DNA from 2 places in the Pseudomonas imrae genome. Region 2 is predicted to be linked to the other one. Evidence: riboswitches for the same ligand, from Rfam matches in the RefSeq annotation. Region 2 holds a riboswitch; the other holds the start of a gene.
The links. A riboswitch is a leader RNA that binds a small molecule or an ion and turns the genes downstream of it on or off. The one in region 2 is predicted to bind cobalamin.
Positions count from the first base shown of each region.

Region 1: linked by a shared signal. The riboswitch ahead of OQ460_RS10870 (CbtB domain-containing protein) and the one ahead of cobO (cob(I)yrinic acid a,c-diamide adenosyltransferase) in region 2 are both predicted to bind cobalamin.

Region 1 is NZ_CP110853.2:2,424,260-2,431,721, forward strand. Features, by position in the region: gene nfuA (Fe-S biogenesis protein NfuA) at 1-171, shown strand, start outside; gene cobM (precorrin-4 C(11)-methyltransferase) at 415-1,161, opposite strand; gene OQ460_RS10860 (cobalamin biosynthesis protein) at 1,242-1,655, opposite strand; gene OQ460_RS10865 (CbtA family protein) at 1,652-2,353, opposite strand; gene OQ460_RS10870 (CbtB domain-containing protein) at 2,365-2,553, opposite strand; cobalamin riboswitch at 2,649-2,874, opposite strand; cobalamin riboswitch at 2,917-3,119, shown strand; gene cobW (cobalamin biosynthesis protein CobW) at 3,222-4,283, shown strand; gene cobN (cobaltochelatase subunit CobN) at 4,287-7,462, shown strand, end outside.
Region 2 is NZ_CP110853.2:3,828,945-3,836,406, forward strand. Features, by position in the region: gene cbiB (adenosylcobinamide-phosphate synthase CbiB) at 1-835, opposite strand, end outside; gene bluB (5,6-dimethylbenzimidazole synthase) at 832-1,482, opposite strand; gene OQ460_RS17320 (cobyrinate a,c-diamide synthase) at 1,487-2,797, opposite strand; gene cobO (cob(I)yrinic acid a,c-diamide adenosyltransferase) at 2,794-3,405, opposite strand; cobalamin riboswitch at 3,483-3,732, opposite strand; gene OQ460_RS17330 (PQQ-dependent sugar dehydrogenase) at 3,831-5,144, shown strand; gene OQ460_RS17335 (C40 family peptidase) at 5,232-5,771, opposite strand; gene OQ460_RS17340 (C40 family peptidase) at 5,916-6,542, opposite strand; gene hda (DnaA regulatory inactivator Hda) at 6,754-7,458, opposite strand.

The sequences.
Region 1 (7,462 bases), 1.4 Mb from region 2:
GTCGATGACGGCATTGCGGTGCTGAAATTTGGCGGCGGTTGCCAAGGCTGCGGCCAGGCCGATGTGACCTTGCGTGAAGGTATCGAGCGCACGCTGCTGGAGCGTATTCCCGAGCTCAAGGGTGTACGTGACGTGACCGACCACACGCAGAAAGAAAACGCCTACTACTGAGTAAGGTGTTCGCTGCAAACAAAAAACGGCGCTCGTGAGCGCCGTTTTTTATATTTGTAATTCAGTAGCTTGCGCTATCTATCTAACAAAGAAGATTCACTGTGGGAGCGGGCTTGCTCGCGAAGGCGGTCCATCAGTCTATTATCCAGCGCCTGACACACCGTCTTCGCGAGCAAGCCCGTTCCAAAACTGTTAAATTTCTATTTAAATCAATTTATTGTGTCCGTTATTTGATGCGGATTGTTAGGGTCGGTAAAGATGGGCATGCCCGGCCCGGTACAGCGAAGACTCGCTGAAACTGTCACTGGCCAATACCCGGCCCACCACAATCAACGCCGTACGCCTGAAGCCTTTGGCTGCAACCTTCCCAGCTATATTACTCAGCGTCCCCACCACCCAATCCTGATCCGGCCACGTCGCGCGATGTACCACGGCAATCGGGCAATCCGTTCCGTAGTGCGGCAACAACTCGGCGACGATCTTCTCCAGATGGTTGACTCCCAGATGAATCGCCATGGTCGTGCCATGGCGCGCCAGGCTGTCGAAGTCTTCACCGGCGGGCATTGTGGTTTTATCGGCATACCGGGTCAGAATCACGCTTTGAGCGATATCCGGCAAAGTCAGCTCGCTTTCCAGCAAGGCCGCGCAGGCAGCTACCGCGGTGACTCCCGGAATGATCTGGAAGGGAATCCCCAACTCGCGCAAGTGACGGATCTGCTCGCCAATAGCGCCATACAAGCTTGGGTCGCCGGAATGCACTCGCGCCACATCGTGGCCTTTTTCATGCGCGCTTTTGATCAATTCAATGATCTGTTCCAGGTGCAGCTCGGCGCTGTTGATCACCTGCGCCGCCTGATGCCCCTCCAGTACAGCGGCAGGTACCAGGGAACCGGCGTAGATGATTACCGGGCAACTGCGGATCAGTCGTTGGCCTTTGACGGTAATCAGTTCGGGGTCGCCGGGGCCCGCACCAATGAAGAAGACGGTCATGGATGGATTCCTGTGGAAAAGCGCGCGAGCAAGGTCGCAGATGAAGATTGCTCATGATCAAGGAAGGGATTATCGGGCGTTCAGCTGGCACACGCCAAGGCAAAGGTTGCCTGTGAGTTTTTTTGCCGGGTGATCAGCAGCCGAGCAGGGCTCTGGGACAAGTGTTCGGCCAGGGCCAGGGCAGCACTTTCTGCGACCCCGTAGCAGCCGGTATGGGCAAATGCGAGTGCCGACCGGTGGCTCAAGCGGGGTTCGTAAGCGGCCAGTTGTTCGGCGCTGAAGAACTGCAAGGGCAGTTGCAGAGCGTTGGCCAGTGCAAGCAGCCCCGGCTCATTACGCTTGTGATCGATGCTGGCAAGCGCGGTGATACGCCAGGGATCTATACCCCCGGCAACCAAGGCTGCGTGAAACAGTGCGAGCATCGTGTCGGCCGCGCAGTCGCGTTGGCAACCCAGGCCGACCACCAGGGTCGGCACCGTGTTGTCCGTTGTCATACCGAATACTGGTCGTCGCGGTTGCGTCGAAACAGCCAGGCGCTGATCAGCCCCAGGGCCAGCCAGAACACCACGTTGGTCAGCTGCGATGCGATCTTGAACTGGGTCTCCAGGGCTTCGGGAGCCAGCATCGAATGCACCAGTGGTTGCGGTGCACCAATTACATGGGGGACTGCCAGAATCGCCACACCAAGGAGTTTCAGCAGCCAATTGCGACCAAACACGATCAGCGCGATACCGGCGGCAGTAGACGCCGCAGTGCTGATCCACCAGATTTGCCGTTGCGCCAGGTCCGCAGCAGCCGTGCCGGGCAACTCTGGCGGCAGGCCCAGGGTCGGTGCCAACACAAACGTGGCGTAGCCGGCCAGGCCCCAGAGCAGGCCCTGGGCCGTACGGGTCGGCGCGCGCAGGGTGTAGAGGCCGGCGAGCATCAGTGCAAAGCCCACGGCGACCACCAGATTGCCGCCGGTGGTGGACAGCACGCGTTGCCAGCCGTCTTCCGGGGCCCAGGCTTCGGCGTCGTGGCTGTGGGCGCCAGCGTCTGCGGCGTGCTCATGCATCTCGGTGGTGGCCGGGGCGCTCTCGAAGGATTCCGCCTGGATTATCAGCGGGGCGACCCACAAGCTTTGTAGCAAAGTCAGCAACAACGCGGCCAGCAGGCCGGTAAAACCGGCAGTTTGAGCGATTCGCTTAATCATGTCGGCAGGTCTCAATGGCACGGGAAGGCAGCGCTGTGGCGCGTATCGTGGGCAGCGTTATGAACGGCCTCGATATGGGAGAACCCGGCGAAGTACACCAGGCACACACCGAGGATCGACGCACCAATGGCGGCGCTCAGGCGTTGGCTCAAGGTGGTGCTGCTGCTGGCGGTGTGCGAGGTGCTGCTGGTGATCGACATGGCGCGTCCCTTTCGAGTGACAGGGTGAAACGAGCGCATGCAAACCCCGCGAGCAGGGCACGCAGGGTTCAGAACAGCGCCCGCCCACCGCGGGTTTGTTATTGGAATGATCGGGCCGGTCTCCGGGCTTGCGAGGGGGCTCTTGAAAGAGTTATCCCGACAAGCGTCACCTTCCCATGCCGCTGGCACAGTGGATCTGACGCTTCACTCGCTTACCGTTGCGGGGGCAGCACCGGACTGGTCGCGGGCTTTGAAAAAAGCCCAGGATTTACCGGTTTCCCGTTTCACCCTGTGAAGGGCACCCGAAACAAGATGTGTAGGAGAGCATGGTCCAGTGACGGTAGTCAAATTGACCGAGCCCCTGTAGCCTTGCACCTTCGAGGTTCTTCGGCCCAGGTCGAAGCTAAGAAGGGAACGCGGTCAATGCCGCGGCTGCCCCCGCAACTGTAAAGGGTTTTTCTGACTGCCACGCCACTGCCAAAAAACGGCGGGAAGGCGCAGTCAGCGCCGGTTCAAAGGCCGGCAAGCCCCAAGCCAGGAGACCTGCCTCGCAACTGATTTTCCATTTCAACCGGGCGGGGTGATCCGGTGACGAAATCTGCCCTTGCGCCGCGCCGCAGGGCCAGTCGTCCCGTACGCCCGCCCTTAAGGGCATTTAAGGGCATTCGATGAAAACACTGGCCAAACTCCCCGTTACCATCGTCACCGGTTTCCTCGGTTCGGGCAAAACCACCTTGCTGCGCCACATGCTGGATAATGCGCAAGGCCGCCGCATCGCGGTCATCGTCAATGAATTCGGCGAACTGGGCATCGACGGCGAAATCCTCAAGCAGTGCTCCATCGGCTGTACCGAAGAGGAGGCCAGCGGTCGGGTCTACGAGTTGGCCAATGGCTGCCTGTGTTGCACCGTCCAGGAAGAGTTCTTTCCGGTCATGCGTGAATTGGTGGCACGACGTGGCGACCTCGACCATATCCTGATCGAAACCTCGGGCCTGGCCCTGCCAAAACCTCTGGTCCAGGCTTTCCAATGGCCTGAGATTCGCAGCGCCTGCACGGTTGACGCGGTGATCACCGTGGTTGACAGCCCGGCAGTCGCCGCTGGCACTTTTGCGGCGTTCCCGGATCAGGTCGATGCCCAGCGCAAGCTGGACCCGAACCTGGACCATGAGTCGCCACTGCACGAGTTGTTTGCCGACCAATTGGCCAGCGCAGATCTGGTGATTCTCAACAAAACCGATTTGATCAGCCCCGAGGACCTGGCCCAGGTGCGCCTGGAAGTGGCGCAAGAGCTGCCGCCAGCGGTAAAAGTCATCGAAGCCAGTAGCGGTCGGCTGCCCCTGGATGTCTTGATCGGCCTTGGCGCCGGTTCTGAAGAACATATCGACGCCCGCCACAGCCATCACGATAGTCATCACGAAGGTGAAGAAGATCATGATCACGACGCCTTCGACTCGATTTCCATCGACTTGCCCCAGGCCGACGAAGCCTTGCTGCTCGATGCCCTGACGCAATTGGTGGTGCAACACGGCATCCTGCGTGTCAAAGGTTTCGCCGCGATCCCCGGCAAACCGATGCGCCTGCTGATCCAGGGGGTTGGCACGCGTTTCGACAAGCATTTCGACCGCGCCTGGAGTGCCGATGAAGCGCGTATCACGCGCCTGGTGCTGATCGGTCAGGAGCTGGATGCTGCGGGTCTCGAAGCGCAACTGCGCGCTGCCCTAAGCGTCTGACCCATGCACCTGCTCAGGACCCAGCCCGGCGGCTTCGTTGCCGATGACAACATCGCCGACCTTGGGCAAACCCCTGCCGACCTGGTGATCCTGTGCAGCGGCGACTCGAGCCTGGCGCTGCTGGCCGAAGCCGCACGGCAGTTGCCCGAGGACTACCCGAGCCTGCGCCTGGCCAACCCGATGCAGGTGCAGAACCATGCCTCCGTTGACCTGTATTTCGATGAGGTGCTGCGGCACGCCAAGGTGATCCTGATTTCGTTGCATGGCGGCATCGGCTATTGGCGCTATGGCATTCAGCGCTTGGCAGAGTTGGCAGAGCAGGGCGTGCAACTGATTCTGGTGCCCGGAGATGATCGGCCCGACCCGGAACTCAGCAGCCTGAGTACCGTCGGCATTGAGACCCGTGATCGCTTGTGGCAGTTCTTGCGCCAGGGTGGCCTGGGTAACGCGTTGAATTTCTACAATTGCCTGGCAACTGGCCAATTGGGTCGCGATTATCCCTGGAGCGAGCCGCAATCCCTGCCGCGAACGGCGATTTATCATCCGCACACAGCCCATGCCGAACTCACCGATTGGCAAGCAGTCTGGCAACCTGGCCGGCCAGTCGCTGCGGTGCTGTTCTACCGCTCGCATTTGCAGGCAGCCAATACCGGTTTTATCGATGTGTTTTGCCAGCGCCTGCAGGCTGCGGGGCTTAATCCATTGCCAATCGCCGTGGCCAGCCTGAAAGAGCCCGGCTGCCTTGCAGTGGTGGAGGACACGCTGGATGAGGCTGGTGCCGCGGTAATCCTCAATACCACCGGTTTTGCCCAGTCCAGCCCCGAAGCCCCGCACTTGCGCCCGTTTCGCCGCAATGTTCCAGTGATTCAGGCGATTTGCGCCCAGGACAACCAACCCGGTTGGCAAGCCAGCGAGCAAGGTCTTGGGCCCCGTGACCTGGCGATGCACATCGCCTTGCCGGAGCTGGATGGGCGCATCATCAGTCGGCCCATCAGCTTCAAGGACCTTGCCTGGCGCAGCGAGCGCAGCCAGTCCGACGTGGTGTGCTACCGGGCAGCGCCGGAACGCATGGACTTTGTTGCCGAGCTGGCGCGGCGCTGGGTTGAACTGGCACAGGTGCCGAATGGGCAAAAACGCATTGCGCTGATTCTTGCCAACTACCCGACCCGTGACGGTCGCATTGGCAACGGTGTAGGCCTGGATACCCCGGCCGCTGCCTTGAATATCCTGTGTGCGATGCGAGCCCAAGGGTATCCGCTGCCCGAGACATTGCCGGAAAGCGGCACGGCGTTGATTCATGCGCTGTTGGGTGGCGTGACCAATGATCCAGACAGCCTGGACCTGCGCCCTTGCCATCAAAGCCTGGCACTGGCTGACTACGAGACCCTGCTCAATCGGTTGCCCGAAGCCAATCGCCATGCTGTGTCGGAACGCTGGGGGGCGCCCGATCAGGACCCGATGTTCCGCGACGGCCGCTTGATGATTGCCGGTCTGCGCCTTGGCCTGACCTTTGTCGGGATCCAGCCGGCACGTGGGTATCAGGTGGACGCCAGTGCGGTGTATCACGACCCGGACCTGGTGCCTCCTCACGCCTACCTGGCGTTCTACTTCTGGTTGCGCCAGACCTACGGTGCCCATGCAGTAATTCATGTCGGTAAGCACGGCAATCTGGAGTGGTTGCCGGGCAAGGGCGTTGGTCTCTCCGAGAACTGCTGGCCGGATGCGTTGCTCGGCCCATTGCCCAATATCTATCCGTTTATCGTCAATGATCCAGGCGAAGGCGCCCAGGCCAAGCGCCGTACCCAAGCAGTGATTATCGATCACCTGATGCCGCCCCTGACCCGCGCAGAAACCTACGGGCCGTTGCGCGACCTGGAACTGTTGGCTGACGAGTACTACGAAGCGCAGTTGCTCGACCCACGACGCGCCAGGGAGCTGCAAAAAAATATTCTGCAACTGGTACGCGAAACCCGTATCGACCAGGAGTTGATGCTGGACGCGGGCCTCAATAGCGATGCCGACGCGGCCATCTGGCTGCCGCGCCTGGACACCTACCTTTGCGATTTGAAGGAATCGCAGATCCGCGATGGCTTGCATGTCTTTGGCGAGTCCCCAGCAGGTCGACTGCGCATCGACACCTTGCTGGCGCTGCTGCGCATTCCTCGTGGTGATGGCCGTGGTCCTCAAGCCAGTCTGTTACGGGTGTTGGCCAAGGCCTTCGGGTTGGGATTCGACCCGCTGGATTGCGCGTTGTCCGAACCCTGGACCGGGCGTCGCCCCGAGGCGTTGCAGAGCATTGACTCCCAACTATGGCGCACGGCTGGCGACACCCGCGAGCGCCTGGAGCTGTACGCCGCGCGCTTGATAGAGAGCAGCCTGGAAGGCGCCGTCGAGCAGCTCGACGAGCCCGGCTGGCAAGACGTCAAGGCCATGATCGAAAACTTGCGATGCGTTGTCGCGCCTCGTCTGGACGCTTGCGGTCAGGCAGAAATGCACGGTTTGCTGGATGCGCTGGCTGGGTGCTTTGTACCGGCCGGCCCCAGTGGCGCGCCAAGCCGTGGTCGCCTGGATGTGTTACCTACCGGGCGTAACTTTTTCTCGGTGGACGTGCGCAACCTGCCGACCACTACCGCCTGGCGCATTGGCTTCCAATCGGCAAGCCTGATCCTGGAGCGGCACCTGCAAGACCACGGCGACCACCTGCGTCAACTGGGTTTGTCGGTGTGGGGCACGGCCACCATGCGTACCGGCGGTGATGACATCGCCCAGGCCATGGCGTTGATGGGGGTGCGTCCGGTGTGGGCCACTGGCAGTCAGCGTGTGGATGACTTCGAGATCCTGCCGCTGAGTCTTCTGGACCGCCCACGGGTAGATGTCACCTTGAGGGTGTCGGGTTTCTTTCGCGATGCGTTTGCCAACCTCATTCGTTTGTTCGATGCGGCAGTACAGGCAGTGGCGGCATTGGACGAGCCGGATGAGATGAATCCGCTGGCGGCCAAGGTGCGCAGCGAGCGCGAGGCCTTGCGCCTGTCCGGAGTGGATGACGAGATAGCGGCGAAGCAGGCGGGCTGGCGGATTTTCGGGGCCAAGCCCGGCGCTTATGGCGCTGGTGTGCAGGGCGCGATCGATGGGCGCCTGTGGCAAAGTCGCGAGGATCTGGCGCAGGTCTACCTGAACTG
Region 2 (7,462 bases):
CGCGGTCGATGGAGTCGGCGTCGGCCGGCGGCCCTTCACCCAGGGTCGGGCGTTGATGCAACTGCCCATGATACGTCGCCGCCCCACCCAACTCGACGCCCAGGGCACCAGCGCCTGCAGCCATCACCGGGCCGGCGTTGGGACTGTCCCAAGTGGAGCCCTGGGTACGCCAGCACTTGAGCGCCAGTCGGGTCTTGCCCAACAGTGCGTAGGTCAATGCCACGAGCCGGGCAGGAATGTAGTTGAGCACATCGTCGATTTTCGCCGCAGCCCAACCGAAACGTTCAAAGCGCTCATTGCGATAACCCCACATGGCATCCAGGGTGTTGCTCAAGCGGTAGAGCACCACCCCTGGCACACCGGCGACGGCAAACCAGAACAAGGCGGCAAATACCGCATCGCTACCGTTTTCCAGTACCGACTCGGTCGCCGCGCGAGCGACCTGGGTACTGTCCAGTTCGCCCGTTTCGCGGCTGACCAGATAACTCACGCGTTTGCGCGCTTCATCCAGATCATCACTGCGCAATGCCTGGGCCACCGGCGCGACGTGCTCACCCAGGCTGCGCAGGCCCAAGGCGCAGTACAGCGCGAGAATTTCGATGATCCAGCCCACGACAGGCGCCCAGGACAAGGCCGTGGCCAACACGGTCAGCGGCACCACGGTGATAAACCACGCGGTGACGCCATGACTGCGCCAGCCACGACCTGCAGAGTTGAAACGCTGTTCGACACGCCCGGCAAAATTGCCGAACGCTACCAGCGGATGCCAGCGCCTGGGTTCTCCCAGCAGCGCATCCAGCGCCACGGCAGCGACGCTCAGCAAGGCCACGCTCATTGACTCACTCCCCAATAATTCTCATACAACATGTCACTCAACGGACGCGGCTCGGTCCAGCCTTCAAGTTGCAGCATCGGTGCCGGATAGAATTGCGTCACCGGGCCCAGGCACAACACCGCCAGCGGCTTGGCACCGGCTGGCAAGCCCAGCAGGTCGGCCAGCGCCTGGGGCTCGAACAGCGACACCCAGCCCATGCCCAGCCCTTCGACGCGCGAAGCCAGCCACAGATTCTGGATCGCGCAGGACAGCGACGCCAGATCCATTTCCGGGAGGGTACGGCGGCCGAAAATATGCCGCTCGCGATCATTCATCAGCGCCGCCACCAGTACTTCGGCACAATCGTTGATACCTTCGACCTTGAGCTTCATGAACTGGTCGGAACGCTCGCCCAGGGCTTGGGCGGTGCGCACCCGCTCCTCTTCAACCAGTTGCTGGATCTGGCTTCGCAAGCCGCGGTCACTGATGCGGATAAAACGCCAAGGCTGCATCAAGCCGACACTGGGAGCCTGATGGGCCGCTTGCAACAGGCGATGCAACAACTCAGGCGCGATACTGCCACCGCTGAAGTGGCGCATATCGCGGCGCTCGGCAATGGCACGGTACACAGCCTCGCGATCGGCTGGCGGGAAGGCATTGTCAGTCATGGCGTCAGGCAACCCCGGGATCAGGCGCGAACAGCGCCGCAACCGCTTGCGGGTTGGACGGGAAGTAAAAATGCACATACGAGGCCGTCATCCGTCCATCGCGATACACCGCCTCGGCGCCACGCCCGCCATTCGGGCTCAGGCCTCGTGCAATCGGCTGGAACTCGGTACTGGTCAGTGAGTGATGATAGGTATGCCCGCGAAGCACGCCTTCCGGCAGTTCGACAATTTGCAAGGCCAGGGCGGCCAGGCGCTTTTGCATCACCGCATCACCAGGAAGCAGGCCCAGCAGCCCGGCGCGATTGCCGTCGACGTCAGTCAGCGAGTCGAGTAAATAGAGCATCCCACCACACTCGGCCAACAGCGGCTTGCCAGCGGTGTGATGGCTGCGGATCGCGGCGAGCATCGAGGTATTTTCCGACAAGGCCTGGTGATGCAGTTCCGGATAGCCGCCGGGCAGATAAAGGCTGTCGGCTTCTGGCAGGCGGCAATCATGGATCGGCGAGAAGAAAACCAGCTCGGCCCCCATGGCACGCAGCAGGTCAAGGCTGGCGCCATAGGTAAAGGCGAACGCTTCGTCACGCGCCACGGCAATCCGCACGCCGGCCAGCAACGGCTCGGCCGTGGTCACCTCGGGTGCGGCAAACTCCACCGGCGGTGGCAGCGCGACCTCGCAACTGCCGCCCAAAGCCGTGGCAGCCGCATCCAGGCGCAGGTCCAGGTCATTCAACTCGCTGGCTTGCACCAGGCCCAGGTGACGACTGGGCAGTTCGATGCCCGTCTCGCGGGACAGCGCACCGTACCAACGCAAACCTTCTGTCAGGCTGCCTTCCAGCAATTGCGCATGACGCAGGGTGCCCACCCGGTTGGCCAATACGCCGGCGAAAGGCAGGTCCGGTTGATAACGTGCCAGCCCCAGCGCCAGGGCGCCAAAGGTCTGGGCCATGGCAGTACCGTCGATCACCGCCAGTACAGGCACACCAAAATGCCGCGCCAGATCAGCACTGGACGGCGTGCCGTCAAACAGCCCCATGACACCTTCAATGAGGATCAGGTCAGCCTCCCCCGCTGCTTCCCACAACAGGCGGCGACTCTCCTGCTCACCCACCATCCACATATCCAATTGATACACCGGCGCCCCACTGGCGCGCTCATGGATCATGGGGTCGAGAAAGTCCGGGCCGCACTTGAACACCCGGACCTTGCGCCCCAGGTTACGGTGCAAGCGGGCCAGGGCGGCCGTGACGGTGGTCTTGCCCTGGCCGGAGGCCGGCGCAGCGATCAGCACCGCCGGACAATGTCGCGGCTGATTCAAAGTTCGATGCCCTTCTGTGCCTTGATCCCGGCCTGGAACGCATGCTTGAGCATGCCCATTTCAGTGACCGTGTCGGCCAGTTCAATCAGCTGCGGCTTGGCACCACGGCCGGTAACCAGCACGTGTTGCATCGGCGGGCGGGCTTGTAGGTCGCTGAGTACTTGATCCAGGTCGAGGTAGCCGTGCTTGAGGGCAATATTCAGCTCATCCAGTACGACCAGGCCAACGCTGGGGTCCTGCAACATTTCCCGGGACACCTGCCAGGCAGCTTCGGCGGCGGCGATATCTCGCTGGCGGTCCTGGGTTTCCCAGGTAAAGCCTTCGCCCATCACGTGGAAACGCACCTGCTCGGGAAAGCGGCGGAAGAACAACTCTTCACCGGTGCTGTTGCGGCCCTTGATGAACTGCACCACACCGCACTGCATGCCGTGCCCCATGGCACGCGCCAGCATGCCAAACGCCGAGCTACTCTTGCCTTTGCCATTGCCAGTCAGCACCAGCAGCAATCCGCACTCGTTGGGGGAGTTGGCAATACGTTCGTCGATCAGCGCTTTTTTGCGCAGCATGCGCGCCAGATGGCGTTCGTCACGATCAGGGGATTCAGTCATGGCAGCTCTCCGTTGGGGCTGGGCAAAAACGGCAGGCAGGAAAAAGACACAGGTGAAGCCAAGCATCGCCCACCGTGATGCTGTTGGATGAATCAGGCCGGTCTCCGGGCTCATGAGTGGCGTGTTCGTCGAGGAGCACTGTCCGACGATGCGCCTTCCCGTATCGCACGCGATACAGTGGCATAAGCAGCGTCTTGACTCATTTACCGTTGCGGGGGCAGCGCCGGGATTGTGGCTGCACTGTGTACAAGTGCGCTCACTCACCGGCTTCCCTGTTTCACTCTGTCGACTTGATCGCCACAGAGCACCTGAAACAAGCGGCGAAGGTTAGTGGGTTGGGGATGGAGCGTCAATTAAAGCCGGCCATGCACTTGAACCATCCCGCTGCCTCGAGCCTCTATGACTACACATATGAGGAGAAAACCATGCACAAGACCCGAATCGCCCTGCTGGTCATGGCGGCAGGCGCCCTTGCCGCCTGTGGTGAAAGCTCAACCTTGCAAGTGTCCGACGGCACCGGGCCGTCGCCCAAACTGCCAGAACCGAATAAAACCCTGATTCCTACCGTCAACATCGCCCCCGCAATTGGCTGGCCCGACGGTATCAAGCCGACAGCCGCACCCGGCACCCAGGTCGCGGCATTTGCCGAAGGCCTGGATCACCCTCGCTGGCTATACGTGCTGCCCAATGGCGACGTGCTGGTAGCAGAAACCAACGCCCCGCCCAAACCGGACGATTCCAAAGGCATCCGTGGCTGGGTCATGGAGAAAGTCATGGGCCGCGCCGGTGCCGGGGTACCCAGCCCGAACCGCATCACACTGTTGCGCGATGCCGACCATGACGGCGTGGCGGAAACCCGTACGGTATTCCTGGAAAACCTCAACTCACCATTCGGCATGACCCTGGTGGGTAATGATCTGTACATCGCCGACTCGGATAAGCTGCTGCGCTTTCCTTACCAGCCAGGCGAAACCTCCATCACCGCACCTGAAACCAAGGTCGTCGATCTGCCGGGTGGCCCCTTGAACCATCACTGGACGAAAAACGTGATTGCCAGCAAAGACGGCAGCAAGTTGTACGTCAGCGTCGGCTCCAACAGCAACGTCGGGGAAAACGGCCTGAAAGCAGAACAAGGTCGTGCAGCGATTTGGGAAGTGGATCGGGCCAGCGGTAAACACCGGATCTTCGCATCCGGCCTGCGCAACCCCAACGGCATGGCATGGGAGCCACAAAGCGGCAAGCTATGGACGGCAGTCAACGAGCGCGACGAAATCGGCAGCGACCTGGTGCCGGACTACATTACGTCAGTCAAGGATGGCGGCTTCTATGGCTGGCCCTTCAGTTATTACGGCCAGCATGTGGATGTGCGCGTAGAACCGCAGGATCCGGATCTAGTAGCCAAGGCTATCGCCCCGGATTACGCCATGGGACCGCATACAGCTTCACTGGGCCTGACATTCGCCGAGGGCACCACGCTGCCGGCGCGTTTGAGCAACGGTGCGTTTGTCGGTCAGCACGGCTCGTGGAACCGCAAACCCCATAGCGGCTACAAGGTAGTTTTTGTACCGTTTGAAGGAGGCATGCCGAAAGGACAACCAGTGGATGTGCTGACCGGTTTCCTCAATAGTGACGAAAAAGCCATGGGCCGACCGGTAGGCGTGGTGATCGACCGACAAGGGGCCTTGCTGGTAGCCGACGACGTAGGCAATAAGGTTTGGCGGGTATCAGCCGTTCAGTAGAAGGGGGCGTTGCGAGATTTTAGCGGCGAGCTGCAGGCGGAACGACAAAACTACTTGCAGCTTGCCGCTTGATACTTACAGCTGCCTTCAAGGATTCCTCGCCAGGTGTTCGGCCGGCAACACGCGCTTGGCGCTCAAGTAAGCATTCTGCCAATAGGTCTTGGACAGGGTATCGAGCTTCACCGTGCCACCCGTTTGCGGTGCGTGGACAAAACGCCCTTCGCCGACGTAAATCCCGGCATGGCTGACCTGCGAACCACCACCGGTGGCGAAGAACAGCAGATCTCCGGTTTGCAAGGCGTCCTCACTGACGTTCTGCGCACGCATCACAATCAGTTCACGAGTAGTTCGCGGCAGGGAAATACCAGCGGCATCGCGGTAGACAAAACCAATCAGGCCACTGCAATCAAAACCCGAATCAGGCGTATTGCCGCCCCAGCGATAAGGCGTTCCTACCAAACCCAGGGCGCGAAACAACACGTCTTCGGCCACTGGCGAGAAGCTCTGGGTGGAATAGTTGAATACCGGCTTTGGCTTGACGGCCACAGGCGCAAGTTGCGGGCGACTTGCACAGGCGCTGAGCAGCGCGGCGCAAACGAGAAGAATTAGGCGGGCCGAGGTCGACATGGGCAAAACAATCCTGATCTGGATGTGGCTTTCGCTGCCGAAGGCTGAAATCAGAACGCGCAAGCAAGGCTCGCGCGATCAGATTCACAACAATGTACCAGGATTCTAGCGCTTACACGTCAAACTTCAAGTATCACTTTAACTTTACTTGCGAGAGGTAACGGTAGTGGGAGCCATGGCCAGGGCGCGCTTGGCCTCAATGAAGGTCTTGCTCCAGTAGCCGGAGTCCAACTTGTCGACCCGTACACCGCCGCTGCGGCTGCTGCTGGAGTGGATGAACTGGTCATCGCCCAGATAGATACCCGCGTGGCTTACACGACCACGGCCATTGGTACTGAAGAAAAGCAGATCACCCGGCTTGAGGTTGTTTCGTGCGACCAACGGTGCATCCAGGTTGATCATTTCGCGAGTCGAGCGCGGCAGGTTCATACCCGCCTCTTCACGAAACAGATAGCCGATGAAGCCACTGCAATCGAAGCCGGCTTCGGTGCTGCCGCCGAAGCGATAGCGGGTACCGATCAGGGACATGCCGCGCTCGAGGATGCTGTCTGCCAGAAGCGGAAGCTGATAAGGCTTGCTGTCGGAGAACTCTGCCAGTTCTTTTTCTGTCACGAGCTCTTCTTCATAAACAGTAGAAGACTGCGCTGCAACGAACTTGGCTTGGTGCTGCTGTTGCGATGTTTGCTGCTCAGCCACTTGAGGGTGGGAGGCGCAACCGAACAACAGGGTAACGAGTGCGAGAGGCACGAGGGGTGCGAAGCGATTGAGCATGGGCACGACCGTGGCTGATATGTAAAGAAGACGCGACTATGCCTTCTATCACATCGATTTGCAAATTCAATCGCGGCCTATGTGACTTCTTGTTCGCAGCCTGACATCTAAGCCCCTGCCCCCTATCCAGGCCCTCTTGCATGGCCAGGTCGGTTCAACCGCAGCATTATTGGCGCCTGTAAAACGCCAAGACAGTGACTTCAAAGGGCCATCACCAGCCAAGGGTTTCTTTAAGAAAGGGAATCGTGAGCTTGCGCTGGGCTTGCAGGGACGCTTGATCGAGTTGTTCGAGCAAATCGAACAACGCACTCATGCTGCGGGTACCGCGCGTCAGGATGAAATGGCCGACCTCATCGGTCAGGTGCAGGCCACGGCGGGAAGCACGCAACTGCAGGGCGCGCAGCTTGTCTTCATCTGACAAGGGACGCATCTGGAAAATCAGCGCCAGGGTCAGCCGGGACTTGAGATCCGCCAACTTGACCGGCAACTCGCGAGGCGAGGTAGAAGCGGCAATCAGCAACCTGCGCCCGCTGTCGCGCAGACGGTTGAACAGGTGAAACAGCGCCTCTTCCCAATCCGCTCGCCCGGCTACCGCTTGCAGGTCGTCCAGGCAAACCAATTCGTATTGTTCAAGGTTATCGAGGATTTCGATGCCACGATCCAGCAATTCCGCCAGCGGCAGGTATACCGCCGACTCCCCCAACTGCTCAAAACGCAGGCAGGCCGCCTGCAACAAGTGAGTACGCCCTACGCCGTCCTTGCCCCAGAGGTAGATAAGACTTTCGGTCCAACCGGCGTCGGCTTCGCAAAGCCGCTCGACATAGCCGAGTGCAGCGGCATTGGCGCCTGGGTAGTAGTTGATAAAGGTAGCGTCGTCACGCAGACGCACACCTAGGGGCAGCTGAATCGGTTTCATGCTG